Linked DNA regions of Flocculibacter collagenilyticus. The protein of the gene in region 1 interacts with the protein of each later gene in a pairwise test. Links are inferred from orthologs where the notes say so. Each region holds a gene or a part of one and is shown in the gene's direction. Other genes may lie near its edges.

The links. Proteins that work in one complex are often made in the same cells at the same time.
Region 2: the proteins of dnaQ (region 1) and dnaE interact in binary tests that used the Escherichia coli proteins (3 or more experiments, as listed by UniProt). The link is inferred for Flocculibacter collagenilyticus from one-to-one orthologs.

Annotation. Positions count from the first base shown.
Region 1 is NZ_CP059888.1:1,396,420-1,403,578, forward strand. The notes cover bases 2,000-4,889. They hold dnaQ (DNA polymerase III subunit epsilon), read left to right. Parts: upstream 2,000-3,029; coding sequence 3,030-3,749; downstream 3,750-4,889. Other genes in these bases: rnhA (ribonuclease HI), read right to left, coding at 2,347-2,811; HUU81_RS06135 (TIGR03503 family protein), read left to right, coding at 3,725-4,889. In the rest of the region: terminus macrodomain insulation protein YfbV, read left to right, coding at 1-373; rlmA (23S rRNA (guanine(745)-N(1))-methyltransferase), read right to left, coding at 383-1,249; HUU81_RS06120 (energy-coupling factor ABC transporter permease), read right to left, coding at 1,288-1,956; more of HUU81_RS06135, read left to right, coding at 4,890-5,185; HUU81_RS06160 (Rossmann-fold NAD(P)-binding domain-containing protein), read left to right, coding at 6,159-6,401; HUU81_RS06165 (hypothetical protein), read right to left, coding at 6,602-6,964; HUU81_RS06170 (response regulator), read right to left, coding at 7,118-7,159. UniProt on the Escherichia coli protein: DNA polymerase III is a complex, multichain enzyme responsible for most of the replicative synthesis in bacteria. The epsilon subunit contain the editing function and is a proofreading 3'-5' exonuclease.
Region 2 is NZ_CP059888.1:2,843,763-2,850,215, reverse strand. Bases 1-4,052 are described here. They hold dnaE (DNA polymerase III subunit alpha), read left to right. Parts: upstream 1-360; coding sequence 361-3,852; downstream 3,853-4,052. Other genes in these bases: accA (acetyl-CoA carboxylase carboxyl transferase subunit alpha), read left to right, coding at 3,871-4,052; rnhB (ribonuclease HII), read left to right, coding at 1-354. Also shown: more of accA, read left to right, coding at 4,053-4,827; tRNA lysidine(34) synthetase TilS, read left to right, coding at 4,964-6,453. UniProt on the Escherichia coli protein: DNA polymerase III is a complex, multichain enzyme responsible for most of the replicative synthesis in bacteria. This DNA polymerase also exhibits 3' to 5' exonuclease activity. The alpha chain is the DNA polymerase catalytic subunit.

The DNA of each region.
Region 1 (7,159 bases):
AGCAACGTATTTTCCGGAATACCGAGTTATTAAAGCAACTCAATTTGCAATTAACGTGTTGCCTATGGTGGCAGTGATGTCGGTTTTTATTCAGTATCAGTATTTGGGCACTGAATATTTACCACAAGCAATTACCTTTGCTTTATTTATTCTTTCAATTCCTGTGCAAGGCTTGCTTTGGTTAGGTAAACGTTCGAATACGTTATTACCGCCTAGTACGGCGCTTTGGTATAAAGAAGTTTATCAAAAGATGAAAGAGCAAGGCTGTCAGTTAAGCACCGCAAAGGCGAGACCGAAATACATTGAGCTAGCCATGCTGTTAAAGCGTGCCTTTGATGAAATGGACAAGGCTTTCACCAAAGACTTATTTTAGTTTACTTCGCTACGCAACCTGATAGACATCAATCACAAAATCTAATGACAATGAAAGCGCTTGTTCATTTAACAAGCGTTTTTTGTTTTCGGTAGATATTTTCCACGCAAACGGTGTCATATCGATTAATGCTTCAATTGCTTGCGGGTCGGTTAACGCGATTTGATAGCTTACCTGAACATTATCAGTTTGTTTAAAGCCTTCAGGTTCCGTGGTTGCTTTGTGTAGCCGAGGAGTGTCATAAATTTCTGACTTTAATTCAATAAGGTGTTTAGGGCCGGGCGACACTCTCACCAATTCTCCCTTTGGTTTAAGAATACGTGCGCACTCTGTTGCATCAATAGGCGCAAAAACGTTAGTTATTATGTCAGCGAAACCATCATTAAACGGGAGGCTAGCATTGGTAGCCACACAATAATGGCTTTGTTTGTCGCGTTTGGCGGCATATTTTACGGCTGATTTTGAAATATCGATGCCATATGCTGTACTACTAGAGTTGAGTTGCTGTAACTCTTTAGAGAAAAGTGCGGTATAAAACCCTTCGCCACACCCTAAGTCCAATAAATTAGTAGCTTCATTACTTTGATCATGCTTTGATAAAGTGCTTTTTATGATGTTAATTACTTCAACCCGAAGTTTATCGTAATAACCTAACGACAAAAATGTTCTTCTTGCCAGCACCATTGACTTGTCATCACCCGGTTGCAGAGAGTTTTTTTGCTGCACAGGCAGTAAATTTACATATTGTTCTTTCGCTTTATCAAAACTATGATTGTTCGAGCATTTGAAACTGTTTTCAATCAGTGACAAAGGCTCTTTACATAACGGGCAACGATAATGTGGTGCACTGAGTTTGGTTTGGACTATATCGGTCACTAAAATAAATCTCTGCTAAAGGAATGTTATAAAAGTAATTATTTATTATTTAAATATTCAGAATCGAAGAACGTACTCATCCAGTCGGGCTTGTAAACTACTAGCAATGTTACCAACATGCCATTTAAAAATGCTTCTGGAAACCAAGTAAGTAATGTCAGGATTAAATAATTGTCGCGTATTATAGGCCAATCGTACTGCCCAAAATAGTCATTAAGTAGCACTAAATAAGTGGTTGTGAATAACATATGGGCAATCATTGAGCATGCAGCAGCAAAAAAACCACAAACGAACACATATACAATAAAGTGACGTGGTAAGTAATGATAGCTTAACATATAAATAAAGTAGCTTAGCCCGACAGTAACGACAGAGTCAGATAACCCCGTCATACCAGCATGCTGCCAAGCAATTTGTCCTGTTAGGACTAATAACACTATGACGGTAAGTTGAACAATTAATGCTAATCGCCAACCAAACATCAGTGTTGTAACGGTAGATGCAAGCAAATGCACGCTTAGTAAAGGATATATACCAGCATCAAAACTCCACAGTACGGCAGTTACAGCAACGGCAGCAAACAGCCGATTAGTACCGTTACTGTCTTGCACTAGCGAACTAATCAAGTTAGGTTTTTGTGCTTTAACTACGAAAACTATATAAATGATTAATGACGCGATATGAAAAATATTTAACTCGTTCACCATTCAATTACGTGACTCCAAATCTACTCAGACCACTTCTCACTAATATGCGCGTATGATCTGCGCATTTCCAAGCTTGAATACAAGCTAATGGAAGCAAACGCATCAGTAATACATGTTATTAGTTGTTGTTAGCTCATAATTATAGGTTGTAAGTAGTAATGGTCAGTAAATATTTAGCAATTGCATCACTGGTAGCCAGCTTATTGTGCATGTTAATCACATTATATGCAGGGATTAGGTTATTTAGTGCTGCGCTTTAGCATTAAAGTACGTTGCTATGGGATTAATCGTGCTAGGCCATTTTCATTTAAATTTGTGAAGTGAGTTAAGCTAAACATATGTGCGGCTCAACTCATATTTTGTATTTGATAGTTTTATGGGCAGAATAGCTTAGGAAATATAACCTTCATCAGGTATTAACGTACTAGACTCAGCGGCATTCCTAGCTAATTCATCACAGCGTTCATTTTCAGGATGACCAGAATGCCCTTTTACCCAATTCCATTGGATATTATGTTTTTGTGACTCCGCATCCAATGCTTTCCATAAATCTACATTCTTAACCGGCTGTTTGCTGCTTGTTCGCCATCCATTTTTTTTCCAACCATGGATCCAGCTGGTAATTCCTTGCCTGACGTATTGGCTATCTGTGGTTAGCGTTACGTTGCAGCGCTCTTTTAATACTTTTAGACCTTCAATACATGCTAGTAACTCCATACGATTATTCGTCGTTAGCTCGTAGCCTCTAGCAAGCTCTTTTTCATGCCCTTTATAAAATAAAATAGCCCCATAACCACCAGGGCCAGGATTTCCAAGACAAGAGCCGTCTGTGAATAATTTCACGTCTTTTAACATTTATTCATCCATATTTTAATTCAATCAGAAAGAGATGTGCAGCGTAGTAAATTTATTAGCTACTATTAACATAACCAAATATTTAAACATATATTGATAAATATTTTTGCGGGAGTTAGATAAAATAGCGCAAGCAATGCAAATAATCCCGAGTGTAGCTTTATAAATTACATGCAGCAGTATAATCTAATTGCAAAATGAATAGGTAAAGAAAAAGCATGAGTCATCGCCAAATATTACTGGATACAGAAACAACAGGGATAGACCCAAAACAAGGTCATCGTATTATAGAAATAGGATGTGTTGAGCTTGTTAATCGACGTTTTACGGGTAATAACTTTCACTGTTATGTCAATCCACAGCGCTTTATTGAAGAAGAAGCCATAGGTGTACATGGTATAACTAATCAATTTCTACAAGATAAGCCTGTATTTGCGCAAGTGGCTACTGCCTTTTTTGAATACATAAACGGTGCTGAACTAGTTATTCACAATGCTCCGTTCGATGTGGGCTTTATGGATCACGAGTTTAAGCTATTTAATCCATCTTGGGGACAAACCACAGATTATTGCACTGTGGTTGATACGCTAACGATGGCGAGAAAGCTTCATCCGGGCCAAAAAAATAACCTTGATGCGTTGTGTCGTCGTTATGGCATAGATAACTCTCATCGTATGCTTCACGGCGCGTTACTGGATTCCGAAATTCTCGCTGATGTTTATCTGTCGATGACAGGGGGGCAGAAGAAGCTAAAATTAAATCATGGTGACGAAAACCAAAGTGGAGAAGAAGCAGGTATTCGCAGATTAGACAGTAATCGTGCGCCATTAAAAATAATAAAAGCGACTAATGATGAATTACTGGCCCACGAATCAAGGCTAGATATCGTTGAAAATAAAGGAGGAAGTTGTTTGTGGCGAGCAGTACCAGACAATTAAACCATCAAACCAACAGGCTACTGTCACGCAGTAGGGTTGCGTGGCTGTTAATTCTGCTGAATGTAATCGCTTTTTTATTCATTAAGAGCGTGCATGCACAAGCTGATCAATCAGCCAATATCTCACCAAACGTAAAATTACTTGGCCAAGATCTTGGCAATCAAATCCCACTACTTGAAAATCGCTTTCGTATAGATCACGAAGTTGATGAAGTAACAATGTTGTTTTTTCGTGAGCCAGGTTCGCCGCCAGTTATTTTAGTTAAACCAGATGGCAGTAAGTTATATGCCACGATGGCAGTAACGGGTGAAATTGAATGGTTTGATGATAAAACGTATGACTTAATTCGTCTTAAAAATCCGACACCAGGGCCTTGGCAAGCGGTCGGTCAGCTTTTGCCGGGTAGTAAAATTATGGTGATTAGCGATATTGAACTGCATGCAGAGCCACTTCCTGAAATTTTAATACAAGGAGAGTCTATTAAGCTGACAGGCTATATTACTAATGGCGGTGAACGTTTCAGAGCAGGGGCAATTGATGATGTATTACAGCTGGATGTTAATTTCATCAGTACTAATAATGCAGATTACCCCAATTTTGGTGCCGACATGGTGAAGTTTGCACAGTTTAAAGATAATGGTAAGGGCTATGACGAGCGGCCTAAAGATGGTGTGTTTACTGGAGAATTGAAATTAGAATTCCCTGACGGCGAGTGGATCCCTCAATATATTATTAGAATGCCGATGTTTCACCGGGAAATTGAACTGGACCCGGTTATCGTTCATCCGTCACCATTTAAAGTCAGTGTAGAGAAAACAGATAAAGCTGATGATTACCATGTACTGACGTTAGAAGTACTAGGTGATTATGTTGATAAAACCTCAGTGATCTTTCAAGGCAAAGTGCATTACCCTAACAACGAAATACAAAGTTTTTCTATTGTTGAAAAAATTGAAGAAGCTCGCACCCTAGATATTATTAATTATGATTACGGCGTGTATAAAGTAGATATTCAAGGGTTTGGTAAAAACGCCAATGGCCGTGAGTTTATCTTAAAATTACCTACCTTTACTTTTAATGTGTCGCCATTAGAGTCTGATGCAGAAGCAAATTCTCCTGAAGAAGAGGCTGTAGAAGAAAAAAGTGAGCAAGAAGCAGTTGTCCCTGAAGAGCCAGAGCCAGAAACAATGAGTTTATGGGTAATTATTACATTGGTCATAATTGGTAACTTAGTCATATTAGGTATCGGTTATGTAGTAATAAGAATTTATATACTAAAAAAACCACTTTCTTTTAAATTACCCGCCTTGCCAAAATTCAAAAAGAAGAAAAAAGATGAAGAGGAAAATGCATCTTCTGACAATAAAGAGACTAAAAAAACACCAGAAGACGGTAAATCTGATGATATTTTAGACCTTTCGATGCCAGATGATTAGAAAACCCTTAAAAAGTTAAAAAAAGGGGTTGACGCAACATACTCAGATCCGTATTATCTCCGCCGCGTTAAGGGAACACGGTTTCCAAAACGTTTGCGCGGAGTGGTAGTTCAGTTGGTTAGAATACCGGCCTGTCACGCCGGGGGTCGCGGGTTCGAGTCCCGTCCACTCCGCCAATTACAATCTAAAAAGCTTTCTGGAGTGGTAGTTCAGTTGGTTAGAATACCGGCCTGTCACGCCGGGGGTCGCGGGTTCGAGTCCCGTCCACTCCGCCATTGATTGGTATTGAGAGTGATTTAGATTGATATAAGATTCTTTGTGGAGTGGTAGTTCAGTTGGTTAGAATACCGGCCTGTCACGCCGGGGGTCGCGGGTTCGAGTCCCGTCCACTCCGCCAACGAATCTTAAAATACATTACAATGCGGAGTGGTAGTTCAGTTGGTTAGAATACCGGCCTGTCACGCCGGGGGTCGCGGGTTCGAGTCCCGTCCACTCCGCCATGTATGTTTTTTGTCTTGTTATCCATTCTAGTAGCATATCTAATTTAATTATATTTTTTTGCCTGATACGGTTTTTAGAATCGTTAAATTTCATGGGCAGAGTTGTTTATCAATTTCAAACTATATGTTCGCATTACTAAGTATCGGTATGTGCAGTTAATGCTGATGAAGTGTGCTCAAAAATGCGATAGGTGTCTTGTTTTTTGCTAATGGTCACTGTCACTCCCCCATAAAATCAGAATATCAAAAGTAGAGTTTTCCATTGAAAGTAACCTTAGATGGAGAACATTATGAAAAAATCGAGATTCACAGAAAGTCAGGTGTTTGCCATTTAGAGGGAAGGGATATTAGGTGTTATGACCATTCCAGGACTTTGTGTCGCAAAACACCATGTCAAGCAAAGCCTATTGCGAGTAGAAAGCTAAGTACGGTGATATGGAGCAGTCTGAGTTTAAGCCACAGCTTTAAAAGTCATGGCTTTAAATATACTAAGTACATTTTTCTGTTCTAAAGCATCCGTTAATCGCGACAAAGTAGGTGGTTCAATTACTAATGTACCTTCTACTGCGTTAAGAACTTGTGCGCCTTTTGAGTGCGTTGATGATGCGGAATCAGAGTCAGAATCTGACGAAGCAATGGACTCAGTAGCGAAAGGGCTTGCTCTAGAATTAGTTGACAGGAGCATCAGTGTTATTGTGCGCACTCAGATTTTATAGCAACTGATATTCATCCGGACGATGGCTAGCTTGATAGAGTTAAAAGATTAAGCCCAACTATGTCATTACAAAGAGACGCTATTCCAGACGAGGTCGCCAGTGCAATTGTTTGGCTGTTATCAGACGCATCTTATGTCACAGAGGCTTTTATTGACATTGCTGGAGTGAAGTAGCTAAGTTATGGCTTTTGACCTCTTCACTTAATTCTTTCGGGTATAAATTGAAAGAATTGGAAATTTATTTTCGCCAAAACTTACGGTAAAGGATTGTGTTTCATTCGCTTCAAAATCTAAGCGATAGGTAAGTGGTGTGCTGCGTTCGCCATTGGCGAAAAGCGCCATAAGGTGATGATGTTCTAATGAACGTCTGCCCCAAGCTTTATTGGTAGCTGTAATTACAGCCCAGCGTTCACCTTTTTCATTGCTCATTAATACGTAGTTTTCTATATTAAAGCCACTAGTTTTTGGCTCGATTCTTTTGTCGTTTGGAAATGACAATTTTAGTGAAGATGCCACGCTGCGATCTACATTAAGTACATCACTTTCTTCTGCGTTGGCAGGCATGCTAATACATAGGGCAGCGCAGATGAGAATGAGGTTTTTAATTTTAGTGAACACGCTTTTATTCCTCGGTTGGGGCTGTTGTTGATAACAGCTTAATAAAGCAAACCTGAATACTTACTGAATAAAATTAGCTACATTGGGTTGTATAAAGTTTTATACGGTCACATTAATACTGCTGAATGGGATGTTAGCTTT
Region 2 (6,453 bases), 1.4 Mb from region 1 along the record:
TTACATGCAACTATGCTGGCGATGCAGCGAGCAGTGGCAGGGTTATCCATTAAACCTGAGTATGTGTATATTGATGGGAACCGTTGCCCCCAATTATCAGTGCCAAGTGAAGCTGTCATTAAAGGTGATAGCTTGGTCGCTGAAATAAGTGCCGCATCGATTATTGCGAAGGTTACTCGAGATAAAGAAATGGTAGAACTAGATAATCAATACCCTGATTATGGTTTTGCCAAGCATAAAGGCTATCCAACAAAAGAGCATCTAGCGCAATTAGTACAATTGGGCGCAACGCCTTTTCATCGTAAAAGCTTTAAGCCAGTTCAACAAGCACTAATCGCCACACAACAAGGGTAAAAAGTAATGCCAGATGACCCGCAATTTATTCACCTTCGTATCCATAGTGACTTTTCTATGGTGGATGGCGTCAGTAAAGTTAAGCCGATTGTTGCTAAAGTAAAAGAATGCAACATGCCTGCAATGGCTATTACTGATCAGATGAATATGTGCGGCCTGGTTAAATATTATGGTGCCGCGCACGGTTCAGGTATTAAGCCTATAATTGGTGCAGACATGTGGGTTCAGTCTGACGAGTTGGAAGGTGAGCAGTTCAGGCTAACACTTTTAGCGATGAATAATCAGGGTTATAAAAATATAACGCTGTTAATTTCTAAAGCATACGAACGCGGGCATGTTGAACATAGACCCGTTATTGATAAAGCATGGTTAGCCGAGCTAAATGAAGGGATTATCATTCTTTCAGGCGCTAAAGACGGTGATATTGGTATTGCGTTATTAAAGGGAAATAACCAACTTGCCGAACAGGTAGCTACTTTTTATCAGACTCATTTTGACAACCGCTTTTATTTGGAGTTAATCCGCACCAACCGAGCCAACGAAGAAGATTATTTACATCTTGCTGTTCAGTTTGCCGCCTATGCAAATTTACCTGTTGTAGCCACCAACGAAGTTGTTATTTTAAGCAAAGACGATTTTGAAGCACATGAAATTCGTGTGGCCATTCATGATGGGTATACGTTGGATGATCCGCGACGTCCTAAGCTTTATAGCGAAGAGCAGTACTTAAGAACCGAAGAAGAAATGTTGGCATTGTTTTCCGACATTCCCGAAGCCATTGCTAATACGGTAGAAATCGCTAAACGCTGTAATGTAACAGTGAGATTGGGCGAATACTTTTTACCTAACTTCCCAACAGGAAAATTATCAACCGAAGACTTTTTAGTTAAAGTTTCTGAGGAAGGGTTAGAAGAGCGTTTAGCGTTTTTGTTTCCAGATCCTGAAGAACGTGCAGATAAACGTGGTGAGTACGACGAACGTCTTAAAATTGAACTAGACGTAATTAACCAAATGGGTTTTCCCGGATACTTCTTAATCGTAATGGAGTTCATCCAGTGGAGTAAGGATAACGATGTTCCGGTAGGCCCTGGGCGAGGCTCAGGTGCAGGCTCATTAGTCGCTTACGCATTAAATATTACTGATTTGGATCCTCTTGAATTTGACTTACTATTCGAACGCTTTCTAAACCCTGAACGTGTATCGATGCCCGATTTTGATATCGATTTTTGCATGGATAACCGTGATAAAGTTATCGATCATGTGTCTAAATTATACGGGCGTGATGCGGTATCTCAAATAATCACATTCGGCACCATGGCGGCAAAAGCCGTTGTTCGAGATGTTGGGAGGGTACTTGGTCATCCCTATGGCTTTGTTGATCGCATTTCAAAATTGATCCCACCCACACCGGGAATGACCTTAGATAAGGCATTTGAAGAAGAGCCAGAATTACCCCACCTTTACAAACAAGACGAAGATGTGCGCGAGCTTATTGATATGTGTCGTAAGCTTGAAGGTTGTACACGTAATGCTGGTAAGCATGCAGGTGGTGTTGTTATTTCACCGACTACCATCACTGATTTCGCACCACTTTATTGTGACGATGAAGGACGACAGCCGGTTACGCAATTTGATAAAAATGATGTTGAAGAAGCAGGCTTAGTAAAATTCGACTTTTTAGGTTTACGTACACTCACTATCTTAAAGTGGGCGGTAGATATGGCCAACGAAAAGTTAGTGAAAGAAGGTAAAGCATTAATTGATATTAATGCAATTCCACTTGAAGACAGTCGCAGTTTTGACATGCTAAAACGAGCAGAAACAACAGCGGTTTTCCAGCTGGAATCAAGCGGTATGAAAAGCTTGATAAGTAAGTTATTACCTGACTGTTTTGAAGATATTATTGCACTAGTAGCACTGTTTCGACCAGGACCACTAGATTCAGGCATGGTAGATAACTTTGTTGACCGAAAACACGGTCGAGAAGAAGTCTCATATCCAGATGCCAATTATCAGCATGAATTATTAAAACCCGTCCTTGAGCCCACTTACGGCATTATTTTATACCAAGAGCAAGTAATGCAAATTGCGCAGGTATTAGCCGGTTATACACTTGGTGGTGCCGACATGTTGCGTCGTGCAATGGGTAAGAAAAAGCCCGAGGAAATGGCAAAGCAACGAACAACCTTTAAAGAAGGGGCTATCAATAACGATATTGACGGCGAACTATCAATGAAAATATTCGATTTGGTAGAGAAGTTCGCGGGTTATGGTTTTAACAAGTCACACTCGGCTGCTTATGCATTAGTTTCATTTCAAACACTATGGATGAAGTGCCATTATCCAGCTGAGTTTATGGCTGCTGTAATGTCAGCCGATATGGATAATACCGACAAAATAGTTACACTTATTGACGAATGTAACCGAATGAAATTAAAAATCATTCCGCCAGATGTAAATGCAGGGTTATATAAGTTTACCGTTAATGATAACGGTGAAATAGTATATGGTATTGGTGCCATTAAAGGTGTTGGTGAAGGCCCTGTAGAAGCCATTTTGGAAGCTAGAAAGAAGCACGGCAGTTTCAAAGACTTATTTGATTTTTGTGCGAAGGTCGACTTAAAGAAAATTAATAAGCGTGTGTTAGAAAAGCTGATTTTAGCGGGGGCGATGGATAAGCTAGGTATCTCACCTGAGCAAGGGCATCGTGCTACATTAATGGCAACAATTACTGATGCCATGCGTGCTGCCGACCAACATGCTAAAGCTGAACAAATGGGACAAAGCGATTTATTTGGTTTGCTAGCTTCTGAGTCAGAGCAAGTTGAGCAACCATTTAACGAAGTAGAAGCATGGGCCGATAAAAAATGGCTAGAAGGTGAACAAGAAACGCTAGGATTATACCTAACTGGCCACCCGATCAATGCTTATGAGCGCGAAATTCGCCATTATGCACCCGGAAGGCTAGTTGACTTAGAGCCTGGGCGAAGAGATCAGGTTGCTGTAGCGGTCGGTTTGGTCATTGGTGTGCGCGTTTTGGTAAATAAAAATAATAAAAAGTGGGCTTTAGTTACATTAGATGATAAAAGTGCACGTATCGATGTGCGTTTATTTCCTGCTGATTACGAAAAGTTTCAAGATTTGCTGCAAAAAGACAAAATCTTGGTGGTATCTGGACAGGTCAGCTTTGATAACTTTAGCGGTGGTAATACAATGACCGGCCGTGATGTAATAGACATAATAAGTGCTCGTGAAAAGTACTTAAAATCTATTAAGCTAAAGTTACATCAACAGAATTTAAATGAGCAGTTTTTATCTAAGTTGAAACTTGCATTACAGCCATTTCAACAAGGTGCAACGCCAATCCAAATTGATTATACGCGGGAAGACGCGCAAGCAGTGATCGACTTAGGAACTAAATGGCGAGTTACACCAACAGATGAACTGCTTTATGAGCTTAGGATGCTAAGCTCACAACAACTAGAATTAATATTTTAAAAAGCTGAGCGTAATTTAATGAGTTTGAACTATCTAGATTTTGAACAACCCATTGCTGATTTAGAAGCAAAAATTGAAGAATTAAAGAATGTTAATCGATCTGGTTCATTAGATCTTGGTTTAGAGCAAGAAATCAGTCAACTTAAAGAAAAAAGTGTTGAATTAACAACAAAAATCTTCTCTGATCTAGAAGCTTGGCAGGTTGCAAAAGTAGCTCGCCATCCCCTTCGTCCCTACACAAAAGATTACATTGATCGTATTTTTACAGAGTTTGATGAATTGGCAGGTGATCGCGCTTTCGCTAATGATCCAGCTATTATTGGTGGTGTTGCGCGTTTAGATGGTCAGCCAGTTATGGTTATTGGTCAGCAAAAAGGACGCGATACGGCAGAAAAAATTAAGCGCAATTTTGGTATGCCAAAACCAGAAGGGTATCGTAAAGCGTTACGCTTAATGGAAATGGCCGAGCGTTTTAAAATGCCAATTATTACTTTTATTGACACGCCTGGTGCTTATCCGGGTGTTGGCGCTGAAGAGCGCGGCCAAAGTGAAGCCATTGCACGTAATTTGAAAGTGATGTCGGCTTTAAAAGTGCCCACTATTTGTACTGTTATCGGTGAAGGCGGTTCAGGCGGTGCGTTGGCAATTGGCGTGGGTGACCGTGTTAACATGCTTCAATACAGTACATACTCTGTTATTTCTCCTGAAGGGTGCGCATCTATTTTATGGAAAAGTGCAGATAAAGCGGAATTAGCTGCTGAAGCAATGGGTATAACAGCACCACGCTTAAAAGAATTAGATCTTATTAATAGTATGATAGAGGAGCCATTAGGCGGTGCGCACAGAGATATGGATAAGATGGCACTTAACTTAAAGGCGATGATCAAAAAAGATCTTGCTGAGCTTGAAGAAATGTCGATAGACGATTTACTCGCTAGCCGCTATAAACGTATTATGTCGTTTGGTTATTGCTAAATAAGTTCTATTACTTATTTTCACTGCTAAAAATTTGTAATAACCGCCTTAGGGCGGTTTTTTATTGCTTATTATTTAATCCTATCTTCAGCGCTAGCATGACTAATAGGTATTTGCTAAAAAGGTATTTGCTAACATGCACCAGATTCACCAGCATATTGCTAATAAATTATTGTCACTTTCTCTTAGCCGGTACTCTGAAATAGTGATTGCTTACAGCGGTGGATTAGATTCAACGGTTTTATTACACGCGATAGCCCAATTACAAAAAAACCACAGCATATCAACCATTAGAGCGTTTCATGTCCACCATGGAATTAGTGAGTTTGCTGATTCATGGTTGCAGCATTGCCAAGCGTTTTCAGCTTCGCTTGATGTTAGCTTTTCGTATAAGCAAGTTAAACTAGTAAAGAAAAGTAGAACCAGCACAGAGCAACAAGCGCGTGAATTAAGATATCAAGCTATAAAAGAGACGTTAACTGGTCCCGCCATTGTGGTAACAGGACAGCATGCTGACGATCAAGTTGAAACCTTATTACTTCAACTTAAACGTGGTGCTGGGTTGAAGGGGTTATCAGGCATGCCAGAGTCGATGGCTTTTACTGAAGATGCATTATTGGTAAGACCGTTATTAGATATTTCACGGAAAGCGTTAGAAGCCTATGCACAATTTTACCAACTTTCTTGGGTAGAAGATGATAGTAATACTGACACTAACTACGATCGAAATTTTTTACGCCATAATGTACTGCCCATTTTAACTGAGCACTGGCAAGGTTTTCGTCACACCGTTACACGAAGTATGCGTCATATTGCACAAGCTGATGAATTGCTGGATGAGTATGTTCAGCAAGATTATAAGGCGGCGGTTGATGGGGCTGCGTTAAGTGTTATTAAGTTGCAGGAATACTCTGAAGTCAGGCAAAAATACGTACTTAGATACTGGTTTGCGCAACATAAACTTCAAATGCCGAGTGAGTCCATCCTGCAGCAAATAATTAAACAGTTTGTTTGTAATACTTCTGAAGTCTCTTCACAAAATACTAAACTTGGAAACGATGCGGTAGTGTCGTTTTCAGGGATACAGGTGCGCGGCTATAAAGGCTATTTATATTGTTTGCCTAAGCTGTTAGGAAAAAAAGATTACCAGTGCAACGTGGATACTTATCAAGCGTTATCAACTACGAGCAACAGTGATAACACTTGCACTGTATCTATTGATTCATCAACACTTTTACCTGCTCAATTAGGCCATATTAGTTTGTCCTTACCTGCAAACGTAAATTGTGCTGTAAAAGCACCGTACTTGTATGAACAAAAACAAAATCAACCACGTAATGATGAATGTGCGAGTAACTTTTACAATGAATTAGCACTACACTTTGTACTCAACACACTTAATGTAGCGCTACCCGGTCGTCGGTCTGAAATAATAGTCACTTTTCCTCATATATATGAAGATAAGGAATTGGTATTACCAAAAAAAATTAAAATTGCAGGACGCGAGCATGCTAAATCTTTAAAGCAAATATACAAGGAGTATAACGTTCCGCCGTGGTTACGGATGTATTTACCATGTGTATTCATTGATAACCAGCTGGCTGCTATTGCAGGTGTGTGTGTGGC